DNA from 2 places in the Nonomuraea sp. NPDC049607 genome. Region 1 is predicted to be linked to the other one. Evidence: riboswitches for the same ligand, from Rfam matches in the RefSeq annotation. Region 1 holds a riboswitch; the other holds the start of a gene.

Evidence for each region. Region 1 has a riboswitch for glycine ahead of gcvT (glycine cleavage system aminomethyltransferase GcvT). Riboswitches for the same ligand answer to the same signal wherever they lie in the genome.
Region 2: linked by a shared signal. The riboswitch ahead of gcvP (aminomethyl-transferring glycine dehydrogenase) and the one ahead of gcvT (glycine cleavage system aminomethyltransferase GcvT) in region 1 are both predicted to bind glycine.

Annotation. Positions count from the first base shown of each region.
Region 1 is NZ_JBFAOV010000007.1:13,770-21,155, reverse strand. It holds gene AB0J97_RS15910 (L-serine ammonia-lyase) at 1-145, opposite strand, end outside; gene gcvH (glycine cleavage system protein GcvH) at 205-594, opposite strand; gene gcvT (glycine cleavage system aminomethyltransferase GcvT) at 591-1,676, opposite strand; glycine riboswitch at 1,711-1,810, opposite strand; glycine riboswitch at 1,831-1,928, opposite strand; gene AB0J97_RS15895 (M28 family peptidase) at 2,142-3,515, opposite strand; gene AB0J97_RS15890 (M4 family metallopeptidase) at 3,596-5,890, opposite strand; gene AB0J97_RS15885 (gamma-glutamyl-gamma-aminobutyrate hydrolase family protein) at 6,113-6,802, opposite strand; gene AB0J97_RS15880 (3-oxoacyl-ACP reductase) at 6,799-7,386, opposite strand, start outside.
Region 2 is NZ_JBFAOV010000006.1:192,384-199,769, reverse strand. It holds gene AB0J97_RS14750 (hypothetical protein) at 1-144, shown strand, start outside; gene AB0J97_RS14745 (hypothetical protein) at 165-965, opposite strand; gene gcvP (aminomethyl-transferring glycine dehydrogenase) at 1,092-3,923, opposite strand; glycine riboswitch at 4,090-4,186, opposite strand; gene AB0J97_RS14735 (MerR family transcriptional regulator) at 4,235-4,855, opposite strand; gene AB0J97_RS14730 (bifunctional nuclease family protein) at 5,003-5,473, opposite strand; gene AB0J97_RS14725 (MerR family transcriptional regulator) at 5,606-6,232, opposite strand; gene AB0J97_RS14720 (FHA domain-containing protein) at 6,256-6,768, opposite strand; gene AB0J97_RS14715 (mannose-1-phosphate guanyltransferase) at 7,031-7,386, opposite strand, start outside.

The DNA.
Region 1 (7,386 bases):
TGACCTCGACGCGGGCCACGCGGGGGAGCAGGCCGTCGTCATGCAGACCACGGGCGAACTTGTGCGCGGCGGCCATCGGGCCGCCGGTGTGGGAGCTGGACGGTCCGATGCCGATCTTGAAGAGGTCGAAGACGCTGATCGCCATTGATGGGCGCCCTTCAGTTCAGGAAGTGCCGGGGCCCGCCGCGGGCCCCGGCGTTGGTGTCAGGACTCGCCTGAGGTGAGCGCGGTGTACTCCTCGGCGGACAGCAGGTCCTCCGCGTCGCCTTCCATGCGCACGCGGAACATCCAGCCGTCGCCGTACGGGTCGCTGTTGGCCAGGGACGGGTCGTCGACCACGGCCTGGTTCACCTCGACGATCTCGCCGCCGACGGGCGAGTAGATCTCGCTCACCGACTTGGTGGACTCGACCTCGCCGACCGAGTCACCCGTCTCGACGGTCGAACCGACCTCGGGGAGCTGCACGAAGACGACGTCACCAAGAGCCTCGGCGGCGAAGGCCGTGATGCCGACGGTCACGGTGATGCCGTCGTCCACGCCCGACACCCACTCGTGCTCCTTGGTGTAGTTCAGGTCGTCAGGGATGTTGCTCACTTGTTCCTCCTGTAGAAGGGCAGCTCGACCAGGTCCATAGGTTCTTGGCTGCCCCGGATGTCCACGGCCAGACCTGTGTCGACCCCGGCGTCCACGTAGGCCATCGCGATGGGCTTCCCCAGGGTCTGGGAGGGCGCACCGCTGGTGACCTCGCCGACGACGGCGCCGTCGCGGGTGACCGGGTAGCCGTGACGCGGCACCCGGCGGCCCTGGGCGACCAGGCCGACGAGGCGGCGGCGGGGCTGGTCGTCCTTGACCGCCTCCAGCGCCGCCCGGCCGACGAAGTCACCGGGCTTGTCGAATTTCACCACTCTGCCCAGCCCCGCGTCGAACGGGGTCAGGTCGGAGCTCAGCTCGTTGCCGTAGAGCGGCATGCCGGCCTCCAGCCTGAGGGTGTCGCGGCTGGACAGACCGGCGGCCTTGAGCCCGTGCGGCTCGCCGGCCGCCTCCAGGGCGCGCCAGAGCGGCACGGCGTCCTGGTTGGCGACGAACAGCTCGAAGCCGTCCTCGCCGGTGTAGCCGGTACGGGCGATGAGCGCCTGGCGGCCGTCGACCTGGCCGGGCAGGCCCGCGTAGTACTTGAGGCCGTCGAGGTCGGCGTCGGTGAGCGTGGCCAGGATCTCCTGGGCCCTCGGGCCCTGGATGGCGATGAGGGCGTACTGCTGGGAGCGGTCATCGACCACCGCGTCATACGACTTCGTACGATTTTTCAGCTCTTCTAGGACCTTGTCGGAGTTCGAGGCGTTGGCCACCACCATGAACTCCTCGTCCGCCAGCCGGTAGACGATCAGGTCGTCGAGCACCCCGCCGCGCTCGTCCACGATCATCGTGTACCTGGCCCGGCCGGGCGCGAGCGCCGACAGGTGGCCGACCAGCGCGTAGTCGAGGGCGTCTGCGGCCTGCGGACCGGTCAGGAAGATCTCACCCATGTGCGAGAGGTCGAACAGCCCGGCCGCCTCGCGTACGGCTTTGTGCTCCGCCGACTCGCTGCCGTACCGGAGCGGCATGAGCCACCCGGCGAAGTCGGTCAGCGTGGCGCCTAGGGCCTCGTGGACGTCTCGTAGCGGCGTAGGTCGGGACATTTGTCGCACCTCAGGACAGGATTGGATGCCAGCATCCTCCCCCTCTGTCATGGATGCCTGAGAGCTTCGCCCGAGTTTTACCGGACTTTCACCTTCGGCGAGGCCCCCAGGGCCTGCTTTCCAGAGGTCACCTCCCCGTAAGAACGCCTTACAGGGCTGCCGCGCGGTCCTTTGCCTTGAGAGGTTCGCGGGGAGGGCTTGCTCCTTCAGGGACCCTGACCGGATGTCAGAGTGCTCTCCCGCACGGTTTCGCCGGTGATGTCCGTCAGCCTAGTGCCGACATGGGGGTGTTGTCGCGCTTCGCCCCTGGATCTCGCCGGCACACCGCACGCAGCGAAAAGCGGCCGCGGCCCCGGAGAGGCGGGGCCGCGGCCGCGTTGGTGGCCGCGCGCGAGCCGGTCATGGCAGGTCAGCTCGCACGCGGCAGCCTGGACGCGGGCCGGCGCGAACCGGCCCGCGTGGGGATCAGGCGCGCGCCCAGAGGGCGGGCACGTTCGGCGGCTCCCAGCCCGGCAGGCTGGTGTGCGCCTGGAGGCAGCGGTAGCTGACCCCCTGGTAAGTGACGACGTCTCCGGCCGTGTACGACTTGTAAGCCGTCCAGGTGGTGCCCTGGCCGTCCCCTCCGACGGTCAGGGTGAAGGAGGCGGAGTGGTCCGCCGTCGCCCCGTCGCCGTTGATCCCTATGGTGTACGTCCCCGCCGCGGCGCCGCCGGTGGTGGCGACCGTGACGGTGGACGACTGGCCCGCCTGGATCGTGGACGGGCTGAAGGAGACGGTGACCCCGCTCGGCACGTTCCCGGCGGAGAGCGCGACGCTCTGCGCCTGGCCGGACGTGACCTGGGTACTGACCGCCGCGGTAGCCGACTGACCGGCCTGGACCGATGCCGACGACGGGGTCACCGAGATCGAGTAGTCGTTCTCCGTGGGCGTGCTGGTGCCCACGGCGAGCTTCCATATGGCGTACGCGATGGCGTCGGAGTTGCGGTCGAGCGCCGTGGTGTTGATGGCGCTCGGGTAGCTGTCGCACGCGCTGTGGTAGCAGCGGTCGAACGCCTGCCCGGCCGAGCCGCCCCACTTGGCGGCCTGCGCCGAGCTCTTGACCGCCCCGGCCCCCGTGGCCAGGCCGCCGACCCGGACACCGGCGCTCTTGAAGGAGGCGTGGTCGCTGCGGCCGTCGCCTTCCCTGTCACCCTCGGTCTGCAGGCCGATGGTGGCGAAGTAGTCGTTGAAGGTCCGCTGGATCGCCGCGTCGTCGTCGTAGACGAAGTAACCGGCGTTGGTCGAGGCGATCATGTCGAAGTTCAGGTACACCTCGACGCCGCTCGCGCCGCCGTTCTGCACGTAGTACCTGGACCCGACCATGCCCGCCTCTTCGGCGCCCCACCAGCCGAACCGCACGTGCTTGGTGAGCGTGGGCCGGCGGGCGGCGAGGGTGAGGGCGTTCTCCAGGAGCGCGGCCGAGCCGGAACCGTTGTCGTTGATCCCGGGGCCGGCCGCGACGCTGTCGAGGTGGGCGCCGAGCATCACGGTCTGGTTGGCCGGGCCGCCCGGCCAGTCGGCGATCAGGTTGCTGCCGCCGCTGAAGCTCTGCACCCGGGTGGTGAACCCGGCCGCGTCGAGCTTGCCCTTGATGTAGTTGATCGAGGCGGTGAAGCCCGGCCTGCCCGAGGCGCGGTTGCCGCCGTTGCTCGTGGCGATGGACTGCAACTGGCTCAGATGCGCCGTGACGTTCGAGACGGGGATGTCAGGCGGGGGGTCGGCGGCGGCGCCGGCCGGTCCGGCCGGCGAGGTGAGGGTCAGGGCCAGCGCGGCGGTGGCCGCGGCGCCCAACCTGAGCATGGCGTTCACGATCTGTGGCTCCTGAAGGGGCTCAAGGGGGCTGGGCGGCCACCCCGGCGTGGCCGCCCAGGTCGTGCGACTTAGACCGGCTGCCAGAGGGCAGGGGTGTTGGGCGGCTCCCAGCCCGGCAGGCTGGTGTGCGCCTGGAGGCAGCGGTAGCTGACGCCCTGGTAGGTGACGGTCTGCCCGGCCGTGTAGGCCGTGTAGGTCTGCCACGTGGTGCCCTGGCCGCCGCCCACCGTCAGGCTGAAGGAGGCCGAGTGGTCGGCGCTCGCGCCGTCGGCGTTCAGGCTGATCGTGTACGTGCTGGGCGTCACACCGCTCGTGGTCGCGAACGTCACCGTGGACGACTGCCCGGCGGTGATCGTGGACGGGCTGAAGCTGACCGTCACGCCCGAGGGTACGTTGCTCGCCGACAGGGCGATGCTCTGCGCCTGACCGGCGGTGACCTGCGTGCTGACCGTGGCGGTGGCCGACTGACCGGCCTGGACCGAGGCCGACGACGGGGTCACGCCGAAGGAGTAGTCGTTCGGCGAGCTCTGCCCGATCTGCAGGTTGTAGGTGGCCTGCCGGTCGACGTCGGTGCCGTCGGCCGTGATCGCGATGGAGTGGCTGCCCTGCGGGCTGCTCGCCGAGGTGCTGATCGTCAGCGTGGAGCTCTGACCGGCGGTGATCGTGGCCGGGCTGAACGAGGCGGTCACGCCGGCCGGCAGGGTGCCGGTCCGCAGGGTGATCGACTGCGCCGAGCCGCCGGTCACGGTGGTGCTGACCGTGGTCGTGGTGCTCTGGCCCGGAGTGACGCTGCCGGAGGCCGGGTTCAGGTTGACCGAGAAGTCGTTGCTGCCCTGGGTGCAGGTCGGCTCGCCGGACTGGGCCCGGACGCTGACGCCGTCCCAGGCGTTCTTGACCACGTTGAACTCGGTGCAGCTGCCCGGGTACAGGGTCTTGGCGGCCTGGAGGGTGGCGACCCTGGCCTTGGCGTGCGTCCACGGCTGGGTCTTGTTGTTCAGCGCGGACATGAACACCTCACCGGCCTTGCGGATGCCGATGCCGGTGATCGCGGCGCCGTTGTCGCACCGGGTGCTCGCGGGCTTGCCCGAGGGGTTGGTGCCCTCGGCCACGAGGTAGAACCAGTGGTTCTGCGGGCCGGCCGCCGCGTGCACCTCGGTGTTCGGGATGGAGGTGCTGTAGCAGTTGGGGTGGCTCAGGGCCGACGGGTTGTACATGTTGCGGATCGGCCCGGACCCGGAGAGGTTGACCTCCTCGCCGACCAGGTAGTCCGGCGGGTCGTTCGGGTTGTTGGCGTACGCCTCGGTCAGCGCGCCGAAGATGTCGCCGGTGGACTCGTTCATGCCGCCGGTCTCGTTGCCGCTGCCGGAGCCGCCGCTGGTGAACTGGAAGATGCCGTGGCCGAACTCGTGGCCGACGACGTCCATCGACGTGAGCTGCTGGGAGTTGGCGGAGTTGTGGCCGAAGGAGCCGTACTGGCCGTTCCAGTAGGCGTTGACGTCGGCCAGGCCGACGCGGGCCGGGTAACCGCCGCCCTGGCCGTTGATGCCGTTGCGGCCGAGCCAGGCGCTCAGCATGTCCCATTCGCGCTGCGCGGCGTACAGGGCGTCGACGCAGGCGGTCTCCAGGTTCGTGCCCGAGCCGTTGCCCCAGGTGTCGGTGGTCTTCGTGTACGGCGAGCCGTTCTGGCCGCCGCACGCCACGCCGCTCCTGCGGGGGTCGCGCATCGTGTACGAGGGGCTGGTGTCGATGGTCACGGTGCCGACGTAGTAGCTGTTGCCGGTGCCGTCGCGCACCTCGTCCCACTCGTCGATGACCTTGCCGGTGAGGGCGTCCACGTAGACGTGGAGCTTGCTCTCGTGGCCGGTGGCGTTGGCGCCGGTGACCAGGACCTCCCAGGCCAGGCGCGGGGTCGTCGTGGTGGCGTGGACGGACAGCACGGGCGTGGCGACGGTCTCGACCCTGGCCACCTTGGCCCTGGCCGTCACCGCGGCCTGGGCGGCGGTCACCTTCGCCTTCGTGCCGATCCCGATCTTCGTGCGCTGTCCGGTGGTGACCGTGTCGACCACCGCGCCGGACGCGTCCGTGGTGACGACCACTTCGCCGCCGTACACGGGCAGGCCCGCGTGCTTACGGGCGTAGGTCAGGTACTGCAGACCGCGGACGCCTTCGACGGTCGACGTCAGCGTGAACGTGTCCTGCTCGGATGCCAGCAATGCCGCCGAGTCGGCCTGGATCGCGTTGTGTGCGGTGGCGATCGCGTTCCTGCGGTCGTCGGCGGTGGGAGGATCGGCCACCTGCGACGCTTGGGCTGTGGCGCTCGTGGCGCCCACCAGCGAGCTGGTGGTCAGGGCTAGCGCGAGCATTGCGGCAGCCCCCAACCTGAGTTTGGGGTTCACTCTCTGGCTCCTCAGGGGGGTGTGGAGTGGAAGAGCCCCGGCCGGCTGGGGATGAACACAGGGTGACACCGGGATGGCGCGACCCGGTACCCAACAAATTTCCTATAACACGGTGATATGGCCCCCTGAGCTGGGATTTCGTGCCGTTTCAGGCCGCAGAAAAGGTAAAGAAGCTTTCCAGTAAGGGGCTCAGCAGGCCGCCGTGAACGCCTCGAAGAGCGCCAGGCCGTCGCCCGCCTCCGGATGCCACTGGACCGCCACCGCGAACCCGTCGGAGCCGAGCTCCACCGCCTCGATCGTCCCGTCGCCGGCCGTGGCGGTGACCGTGAGCCCGGGGGCGAGATCGTCGATGGCCTGGTGGTGGTAGTGCGGGACCGTCACCGGGTCCGTGCCGAGCGCCTCGGCCAGGCGGCTGCCGGGGACGGGCGTGACCGGCAGGTGGCCGAATTCCCCGGGCGTCGGGGCGTGGCCGGTGTGCCCGGTCACGTCGGGCAGGTGCTGGTGCAGGGTGCCGCCGAGCAGCACGTTGAGCACCTGGAGGCCCCGGCAGATGCCCAGGAACGGCAGCCCCGCCTCCAGGGCCGCCGACAGGAGGGCGAACTCGGCCTCGTCCCGGAACTCCCGGACGTAGCCGGTGCGCTCGTGCGGGGCCCGGCCGTACCTGGCGGGGTCCACGTCGCCACCGCCGGCCAGGACGAGACCGTCGAGCCGGCCCACGACCTGGGCGGGGTCGCCGGCCGGCGGCAGCAGCACGGGCTGCCCGCCGGCCTGGACGACCTTCTCGACGTACATGTACGGCAGGAGCGCGACGGGCAGGTCCCACACGGTGAACCGGGCGGGCTCCACGTACGTCGTGATCCCGATGACCGGACGGGTCACAGCGGCGTCACGTACGCGCCGGAGATGCCGCCGTCCACCAGGAACTCGGCCCCCGTGATGAAGGAGGCGTCGTCGCTGGCCAGGAACGCCACGGCGGCGGCGATCTCCGACGCCTCGGCGAAGCGGCCCACGGGGACGTGCACCAGCCGCCGCTGGGCCCGCTCGGGGTCCTTGGCGAACAGCTCCTGCAGCAGCGGCGTGTTCACCGGCCCCGGGCACAGCGCGTTGACCCGGATGCCCTCGCGGGCGAACTGCACGCCCAGCTCGCGCGACATCGCCAGCACGCCGCCCTTGGAGGCCGTGTACGAGATCTGCGACGTGGCCGACCCCATCACCGCCACGAACGACGCGGTGTTGATGATCGAGCCCTTGCCCTGCCGCCGCATGTAAGGGATGGTGTGCTTGCAGCACAGGTAGACGCTGGTCAGGTTGACCTCCTGGACGCGGCGCCAGGCGTCGAGGCCGGTCTCCAGGATCGAGTCGTCGTCGGGCGGCGAGATGCCGGCGTTGTTGAAGGCGATGTCCACGCTGCCGTAGGTCTCGTGGGCCGTGGCGAACATCCGGACGACGTCGTCCTCGCTGGT
Region 2 (7,386 bases), on a different contig from region 1:
ATCGCGCTGGGCTCGATGGGCCTCGGCATCCCGCTGACCGCCATCGCGGTCGGCAACTCGGGCCTGGTGGGCCTGACCATCACGTGGCTGGCCATCGTCGCCATCAACGTGGCCGCCGCCGTGGCCATCATGCGGCGCGGCTGAGAGCCCTCAGGGGGCCGGGGTCAGGCGTCGCGGTGGAAGCGCAGCCGGACCTCGGCGGCCATGGTCTCGTCCTCGTGTTCGAGGCCGTAGGTCCACACCTGGCCGGCATCCTCGGTGCGCCCGCGCAGCGGCAGCGTGCGGGCCAGCAGCTCGATGGCCAGCGCTCCCGTCTGGGGGTCGGCCCCGCTCTCGACGGCCTCGGCGAACTCCGCGCAGGCCAGCTCCAGGTGCGCGATGCCGAGCAGCACCCGCAGCCCCGGCAGCTCCCGCGCCGGGGCGAACTCCAGCGCGTCCAGCAGCAGGCCGGCCGCCTCGCCCGGATCGCCGTGCTCCAGCAGCGTCTCGGCGAGCTGGCGGGCCGCGTGCGCGGTGGCCTCGGCGTCGCCCACGTCGATGCCCGCGTCGAAGGCGGCGCGCAGCTCCTTGTCGGCCTCCTGCGGGCTGCCGGCCAGCCGGGCCAGCGCGAGGTGGGCCAGCGGCACGTAGGCCGGCGTGCCGACGCCGAGCACGGCCTGCCAGGCGGCCCTGGCCTGGTCGTCGCGGCCCTCACGCTCGAAGCCCTGGGCCAGGTGGCAGGCGGCCTGGGCGGCGTACTCGGGATGGCCGGTGGCCAGCGCGGTGCGGGCCGCGGCGCGGGCGGCGTCGGTGTCGCCGCGTTCGTCGAGCACCACGGCAAGCCCCACGGCCGCCTGGGCCCGGTCGGGGCTGTCGGGGTCGGCGACCAGCTCGGTCAGTATCGCCGCCGCACCGTCGAGGTCGCCGCCCTCGGCCAGGCGGCGGGCGGTGTCGAGAGGCGGGGTCTCCAGCTCTGAGAACGTCAAGAGAGCTCCTTCGGGCGACGGATCGCACCGAGCCTAACGGCTCGTCGCGATCATGTCTGCTCACTTGACGGTGTGGGACTGGGCCGTGCCGGAAGCGGGCCCCCGGGCGGGGACCCGCTTGCGGGATCAGTCCTCGTACGCCTCAAGAGGCGGGCAGGAGCACACCAGGTTGCGGTCGCCGTACGCCTGGTCGATGCGGCGCACCGGCACCCAGTACTTGCCCTCGCGCAGCGAGGCCAGCGGGTAGGCCGCCTCGGTCCGCGAGTACGGGTGCGGCCACTCGTCGGCGGTGACCGACTCGGCCGTGTGCGGCGCGTTGCGCAGCGGGTTGTCGGTCTTGTCGTAGTCGCCGGAGGCCACCTTGGCGATCTCGCCGCGGATGGCGATCATGGCGTCCACGAACCGGTCGAGCTCGTTCAGGTCCTCGCTCTCGGTCGGCTCGATCATCAGCGTGCCGGCCACCGGGAACGACATGGTGGGCGCGTGGAAACCGTAGTCGATCAGGCGCTTGGCCACGTCGTCGACGGTGACGCCGGTCTCCTTGGTGATCTGGCGCAGGTCCACGATGCACTCGTGCGCCACCAGGCCGCCGCGGCCGGTGTAGAGCACCGGGTAGTGCGGGGCCAGCCGCCTGGCCAGGTAGTTGGCCGACAGGATGGCCTGCTCGGTGGCCGCCGTGAGGCCCTCGGCGCCCATCATGCGCACGTACGCCCACGAGATCGGCAGGATGCCCGCCGAGCCGTACGGGGCGGCCGAGACCGGGCCGACCGGGCCGCCGTCGCGCAGCGGGTGGCCGGGCAGGTAGGCCGCCAGGTGGCCGCGGACCGCGACCGGACCGACGCCGGGGCCGCCGCCGCCGTGCGGGATGCAGAACGTCTTGTGCAGGTTGAGGTGGGACACGTCGGCGCCGAACTCGCCGGGCTTGGCCAGGCCCACCAGGGCGTTGAGGTTGGCGCCGTCGACGTAGACCTGGCCGCCGGCCTCGTGCACCTTGGCGCAGACCTCGGTGATCGACTCCTCGTACACGCCGTGCGTGGACGGGTACGTCACCATGATCGCGGCCAGCCGCTCGCGGTGCTTGGCGATCTTGGCGTCGAGGTCGGCCAGGTCGACGTTCCCGTCGCTGTCGCAGGCCACGACCACGACCCGCATGCCCGCCATGACGGCGCTGGCCGCGTTCGTGCCGTGCGCCGAGGACGGGATCAGGCACACGTCGCGCTCGGTGTCGCCGTTGGCCTGGTGGTAGGCGCGGATGGCCAGCAGGCCGGCGAACTCGCCCTGGGAGCCCGCGTTCGGCTGGATGGAGACCGCGTCGTAGCCGGTCACCTCGGCCAGCCAGCCCTCCAGCGTGCCGATGAGGTCCCGGTAGCCCTCGGTCTGGGCCTCCGGCGCGTACGGGTGCACGCCCGCGAACTCCGGCCAGGTGATCGGCTCCATCTCGGTGGTCGCGTTCAGCTTCATCGTGCAGGAGCCGAGCGGGATCATCGAACGGTCGAGCGCGATGTCCTTGTCCTGGAGCCTGCGCAGGTAGCGCAGCATCGCGGTCTCGGAGCGGTGGCTGTGGAAGACCGGGTGGGTCAGGAAGTCCGACTCGCGCACCAGGTCGGCCGGCAGCGCGTCGGCCGCCAGGTCCACGTCCGCGTCCGCGCGCTCGACGCCGAAGGCGGCCCACACCTTGACCAGCTCGGCCGCGCCGGTCTTCTCGTCACAGGCGACGGAGACGTGGTCGTCACCGGCCTGCCACAGGTTGACGCCCCGCTCGGCGGCGGCGGCGACCACCTCGGCGGCCCGGCCGGGCACGCGGACGAGCACGGTGTCGAAGAACTCTCCGTGCACGACCTCCAGGCCGGCCTCGCGCAGCCCGCCGGCCAGCGCGACGGCGTGCCGGTGCACCCGCCGGGCGATCCGGCGCAGGCCCTCGGGGCCGTGGTAGACGGCGTACATGCCGGCGATCACGGCCAGCAGGACCTGGGCGGTGCAGATGTTGCTGGTGGCCTTCTCGCGGCGGATGTGCTGCTCGCGGGTCTGCAGGGCCAGCCGGTAGGCGGGGTCGCCGTCGACGTCGACCGACACGCCGACCAGGCGGCCGGGCATCTGCCGCTGCAGGCCCTCGCGTACGGACATGTAGGCCGCGTGCGGCCCGCCGAAGCCGAAGGAGACGCCGAAGCGCTGGGAGGAGCCGACGGCGATGTCGGCGCCCAGCTCGCCGGGGGCGGCCACGAGCGTGAGGGCCAGCAGGTCGGCGGCGGCCACGACGAGCGCGCCCGCCTCGTGCGCCCTGGCGGCCACGTCGCGGAAGTCGCGCAGGCGGCCCGAGGCGCCCGGGTACTGCACCAGCACGCCGAAGCACTCGGGCAGGTCGCCGTCGAGGTCGTGCTCGACCAGCGTGATGCCGAGCGGCTCGGCGCGGGTGGCCAGCACGGCCTTGGTCTGGGGCAGCGTGTCGGCGTCGACGACGAACACGTCGCTCTTGGACCTGCCCGCCCGGCGGGCCAGCGTCATGGCCTCGGCCGCGGCGGTGCTCTCGTCCAGCAGGGAGGCGCCGGCGACGTCGAGGCCGGTCAGGTCGGAGACGACCGTCTGGAAGTTCAGCAGCGCCTCCAGGCGGCCCTGCGAGATCTCCGGCTGGTACGGCGTGTAGGCGGTGTACCAGCCCGGGTTCTCCAGCAGGTTGCGCCGGATGACGGCGGGCGTGACGGTGTCGTAGTAGCCCAGTCCGATCATGGAGGTCAGCACCCGGTTGCGGGAGGCCAGCTCGCGCAGCTCGGCGATGGCCTCGGTCTCGCTCGCGGCGGGCGGGAGCTGGAGCCGGTCCTTGGCCCTGATGGCCTCGGGGACGGCCACGGCCACCAGATCGCCGACGGACTCGAAGCCCACGGCCTCGAGCATGCGCTGCTGCTCGGACTCCGATGGGCCGATGTGCCGGGACGAGAACGGCGGAGCGGACAGGTCGGTCATGGAGGTTGCCTCCTGAGGCGTGGAGACCGGCGCCGGGGCGCGGGCGAGTGCCGGATCTCCCCCTCTGTCAGCGCGACGTCATCGCGACCTGAGAGCTTCACCCCGCCGTGGGGCTTGCACCGTCGGTGAGGTGCGCCTGGCGGACGCACCTGCTTTCCAGAGTTGCCTCGCCCGAGCGGTACGGGATGCCTGAGAGATTCCGGGGAGGGTTGCTCCTTCGGCGCCCCAGGACCGAGGCCCAGGGACTCTCCCGCACGGGGTCGTCAGCCTTACTCTGTCCTAGATTACTACGGTGTGTTCAGCGGTTCAGCTCACCCCGTGCGGCGTGCGCGACGCCGCTTGGCGAGCTCGTCAGTGGGATGGTCGGCCGGGACGCTGTCCTCGACCGCCGCCCGTTCCCCCGGCAGCTCCGCGAGGGAGCCCTCGACCTCGCGCCAGACCCGGCCGAGCGCGATGCCGAACACGCCCTGCCCGCCCTGGAGGAGATCGATCACCTCGTCGGCCGAGGTGCACTCGTAGACGCTGACTCCGTCGCTCATGAGCGTGATCTGCGCGAGGTCGGCGACCCCGCGGTCACGCAGGTGCTGCACCGCGGTGCGGATCTGCTGCAACGACACGCCCGTGTCGAGCAGCCGCTTGACGACCTTGAGCACCAGGATGTCGCGGAAGCTGTAGAGCCGCTGCGAACCCGAGCCGTGCGCGGCTCTTATCGTGGGCTCCACCAGGCCGGTACGCGCCCAGTAGTCGAGCTGCCTGTAGGTGATGCCGGCCGCCGAGCAGGCCGTGGGCCCGCGGTATCCGATGTCGGCGGGCAGCGTCGTGGGCTGCTCGTCGAAGAGCAGGCCCTGCTCTCCGGCACGCTGCCGCGCGCTCTCGCGCCGCACCGGATCTTCCTGGCCGGCCGTCTTTCCCTCGCCGCTGCTGACCGCCACGCGGACCTCCGGCTTTCTCTCATCCCGCGGCCTGATCTGGGGGTTCGTAAAGGGCGACCACGGGTTTCACTTGCACCGTAGGACCGTGACCATGCTCAGTCAACGATCCGGCTCGGCGCGTCGTGAAGCGTAAATGCACTGAAATACCTACCCCGCCCTGCCGAAGTCCTCGGGAGTGATCGTGTCAAGGAACTCCCTGAACTTCTCCACCTCGTCCTCCTGGTCGTCCGGGATGATCACACCGGCCTCCTGGACCACCTCTTCGCTGGCGAAGATGCGGGCGCCGGTGCGCAGGGCCAAGGCGATCGAGTCGGACGGCCTGGCGCTCACCTCCACGCCGTTGGAGAACACAAGGTCGGCGAAGAAGATACCGTCACGCAGGGCCACGATGTTGACCGCGCGCAGCCCGACGCCGAGCGCGCTCAGCACGTCCCTGAACAGGTCGTGAGTGAGCGGCCGGGGCGGCGGCTCCTCGGCCTGCGCCAGGGCGATCGCGGTCGCCTCGGTCATGCCGATCCAGATCGGAAGGAACCGTTCCCCGTGTGCCTCCTTGAGCAAGACGATCGGCTGATTTGTGGGCATCTCAACTCGAACGCCCACGACCTCCATCTGCAACACGGGCTGCTCCGTATTCGACCGGCCGGTCGCCCGGCACAGCTGTTGACTGGGTCGCTTCTGCTACACGCTTATGCATTTCAACGTAACACCCGGCAGGCCTGGAATGTGCCCCGGCCTTCCAGCTCTGTGCCCTCAGCGGCCCAGGACAGACCTGACCCCGCTGCGCACCAGAGAGGCGTGCAGGTCGAGCAGGAGCTGGGACAGCTCCCTGGCCGCCTCGTCGGCCTCGCCGATGGCTCCGGGGGCGCGCCGCTTGAGTATGGGCGCGACGGTCTGCTCGACCAGGCCGCACTCCCGCTCGGCGGCGGCCTTGACCGCGCGCAGGTGGCGGGCGTGCAGGCCGAAGCGGGCCAGGGCGCCGACGCTGCGCGCGACCTTCAGCGCCTCCTCGTCGTAGCGCCTGGCCACGGGGGCGAGCAGGCCGTAGTCCTCCAGCTCGGCGAGGGTCTCCTCGTCGATGCCGGCGGCTTCCAGCAGCTCGGCCCGGTCGAACCGGATCTCCTGCGTCTGCTGCACCGCGCGCGGAAGGCCGAAGCTCTCCGCCATCCTGTCCTTGATCACCCGCAGCGGCAGGTAGTGGTCACGCTGCTCGGTCAGGATGAAACGCAGTTGCTCGACGTGGAGGTGGGTGAACTTGCGGTAGCCCGAGGGGCTGCGCTCGGGCTCGATGAGCCCCTCACCCTCCAGGAAACGGATCTTGGACACGGTGACGTCGGGGAACTCGCCCTGCAGCAGGGCGAGCACCTCCCCGATGCTCATGTGCGAGCGTGCCGCCTGTGAGCTCATGCGCCGGCGTTGACCCTCATCAGGAAGACGAGGCGGAACTTGCCGATCTGCACCTCGTCTCCGGAGTGCAGGGGGACCTCCTCGATGCGCTCTCGGTTGACGTAGGTGCCGTTGAGGCTGCCGACGTCGCGCACGGAGAACTGGCCGCCGCGGTGGCGGTAGAACTCGACGTGGCGGCGGGAGACGGTGATGTCGTCGAGGAAGATGTCGCTCTCCGGGTGGCGCCCGGTCGTGGTGAGGTCCTTGTCGAGCCGGAACCGGCTCCCCTGGTTGGGCCCCCTGGTCACCGAGAGCAACGCCGTGCCGGGCGGGAGCTGTTCGACCAGCGCCCGTTCGGCCAGGAGCATGTCGCCTGTCTCAGCCTCGTACGCCTCGATTCCCGCGACCGAGATCGTCGATGTGGTGTCCCCGGCGACCTCGGGTCTGGTCAGCGGTGACCCACAGCGGGAACAGAAACGGGCATCCTCGGGGTTGGCGTGCCCGCACTGCGTGCAGTAGACGCTCGGCATCGATCGGCTCGGCCTCCTACCGCGAAGACGCGGCGACGGTGCTGGGGACGCGCCTGCCTTCGCTCTTCAAGTTTGCGAATGCCGCAACTTACGCTGATCAGCGGCAAAGGTCAAGGCGGGGCGCTGGACTGTTGGTTCGGACGCTGACAAAGTTACCGCCGCCCCCACCCCGTGGTCCATGCCGCCGCGCGTTTCTACATTACGATCTTGCGGCACTCCGCGCGCACATCGCGCGCGAAGGGTTTTTCGCTACTCTACGTGATCAGACGGCTGCCTGTTCGACCACGCGGGCCCAGCGTTCGAGCAACGCCTGGGCGCCGTCCATGTCGGGGGCCTCGGCCCACAGGTCGGTGACGGGCTCGGCGGCGGCGGGCAGGATCAGCACCCACGAGCCGTCGTCGCGGGCGACCCGCACGCCGTCGGTGGTGTCCACGCGCCAGCCGCCGGGCTCGGCCTCGGCCGCCTCGATGACCGAGCGCATGACCGCGCCCTTGGCCGCCCACTGGGTGGGGACGCTCCGCCGGAGCAGTTTGACCTCGGGGATCCTGGCGTCGATCTGGCTGAGCGACAGCCGGGTGCGGGCCACCAGCCCCAGCAGGCGCATGAACGCGGCCAGGC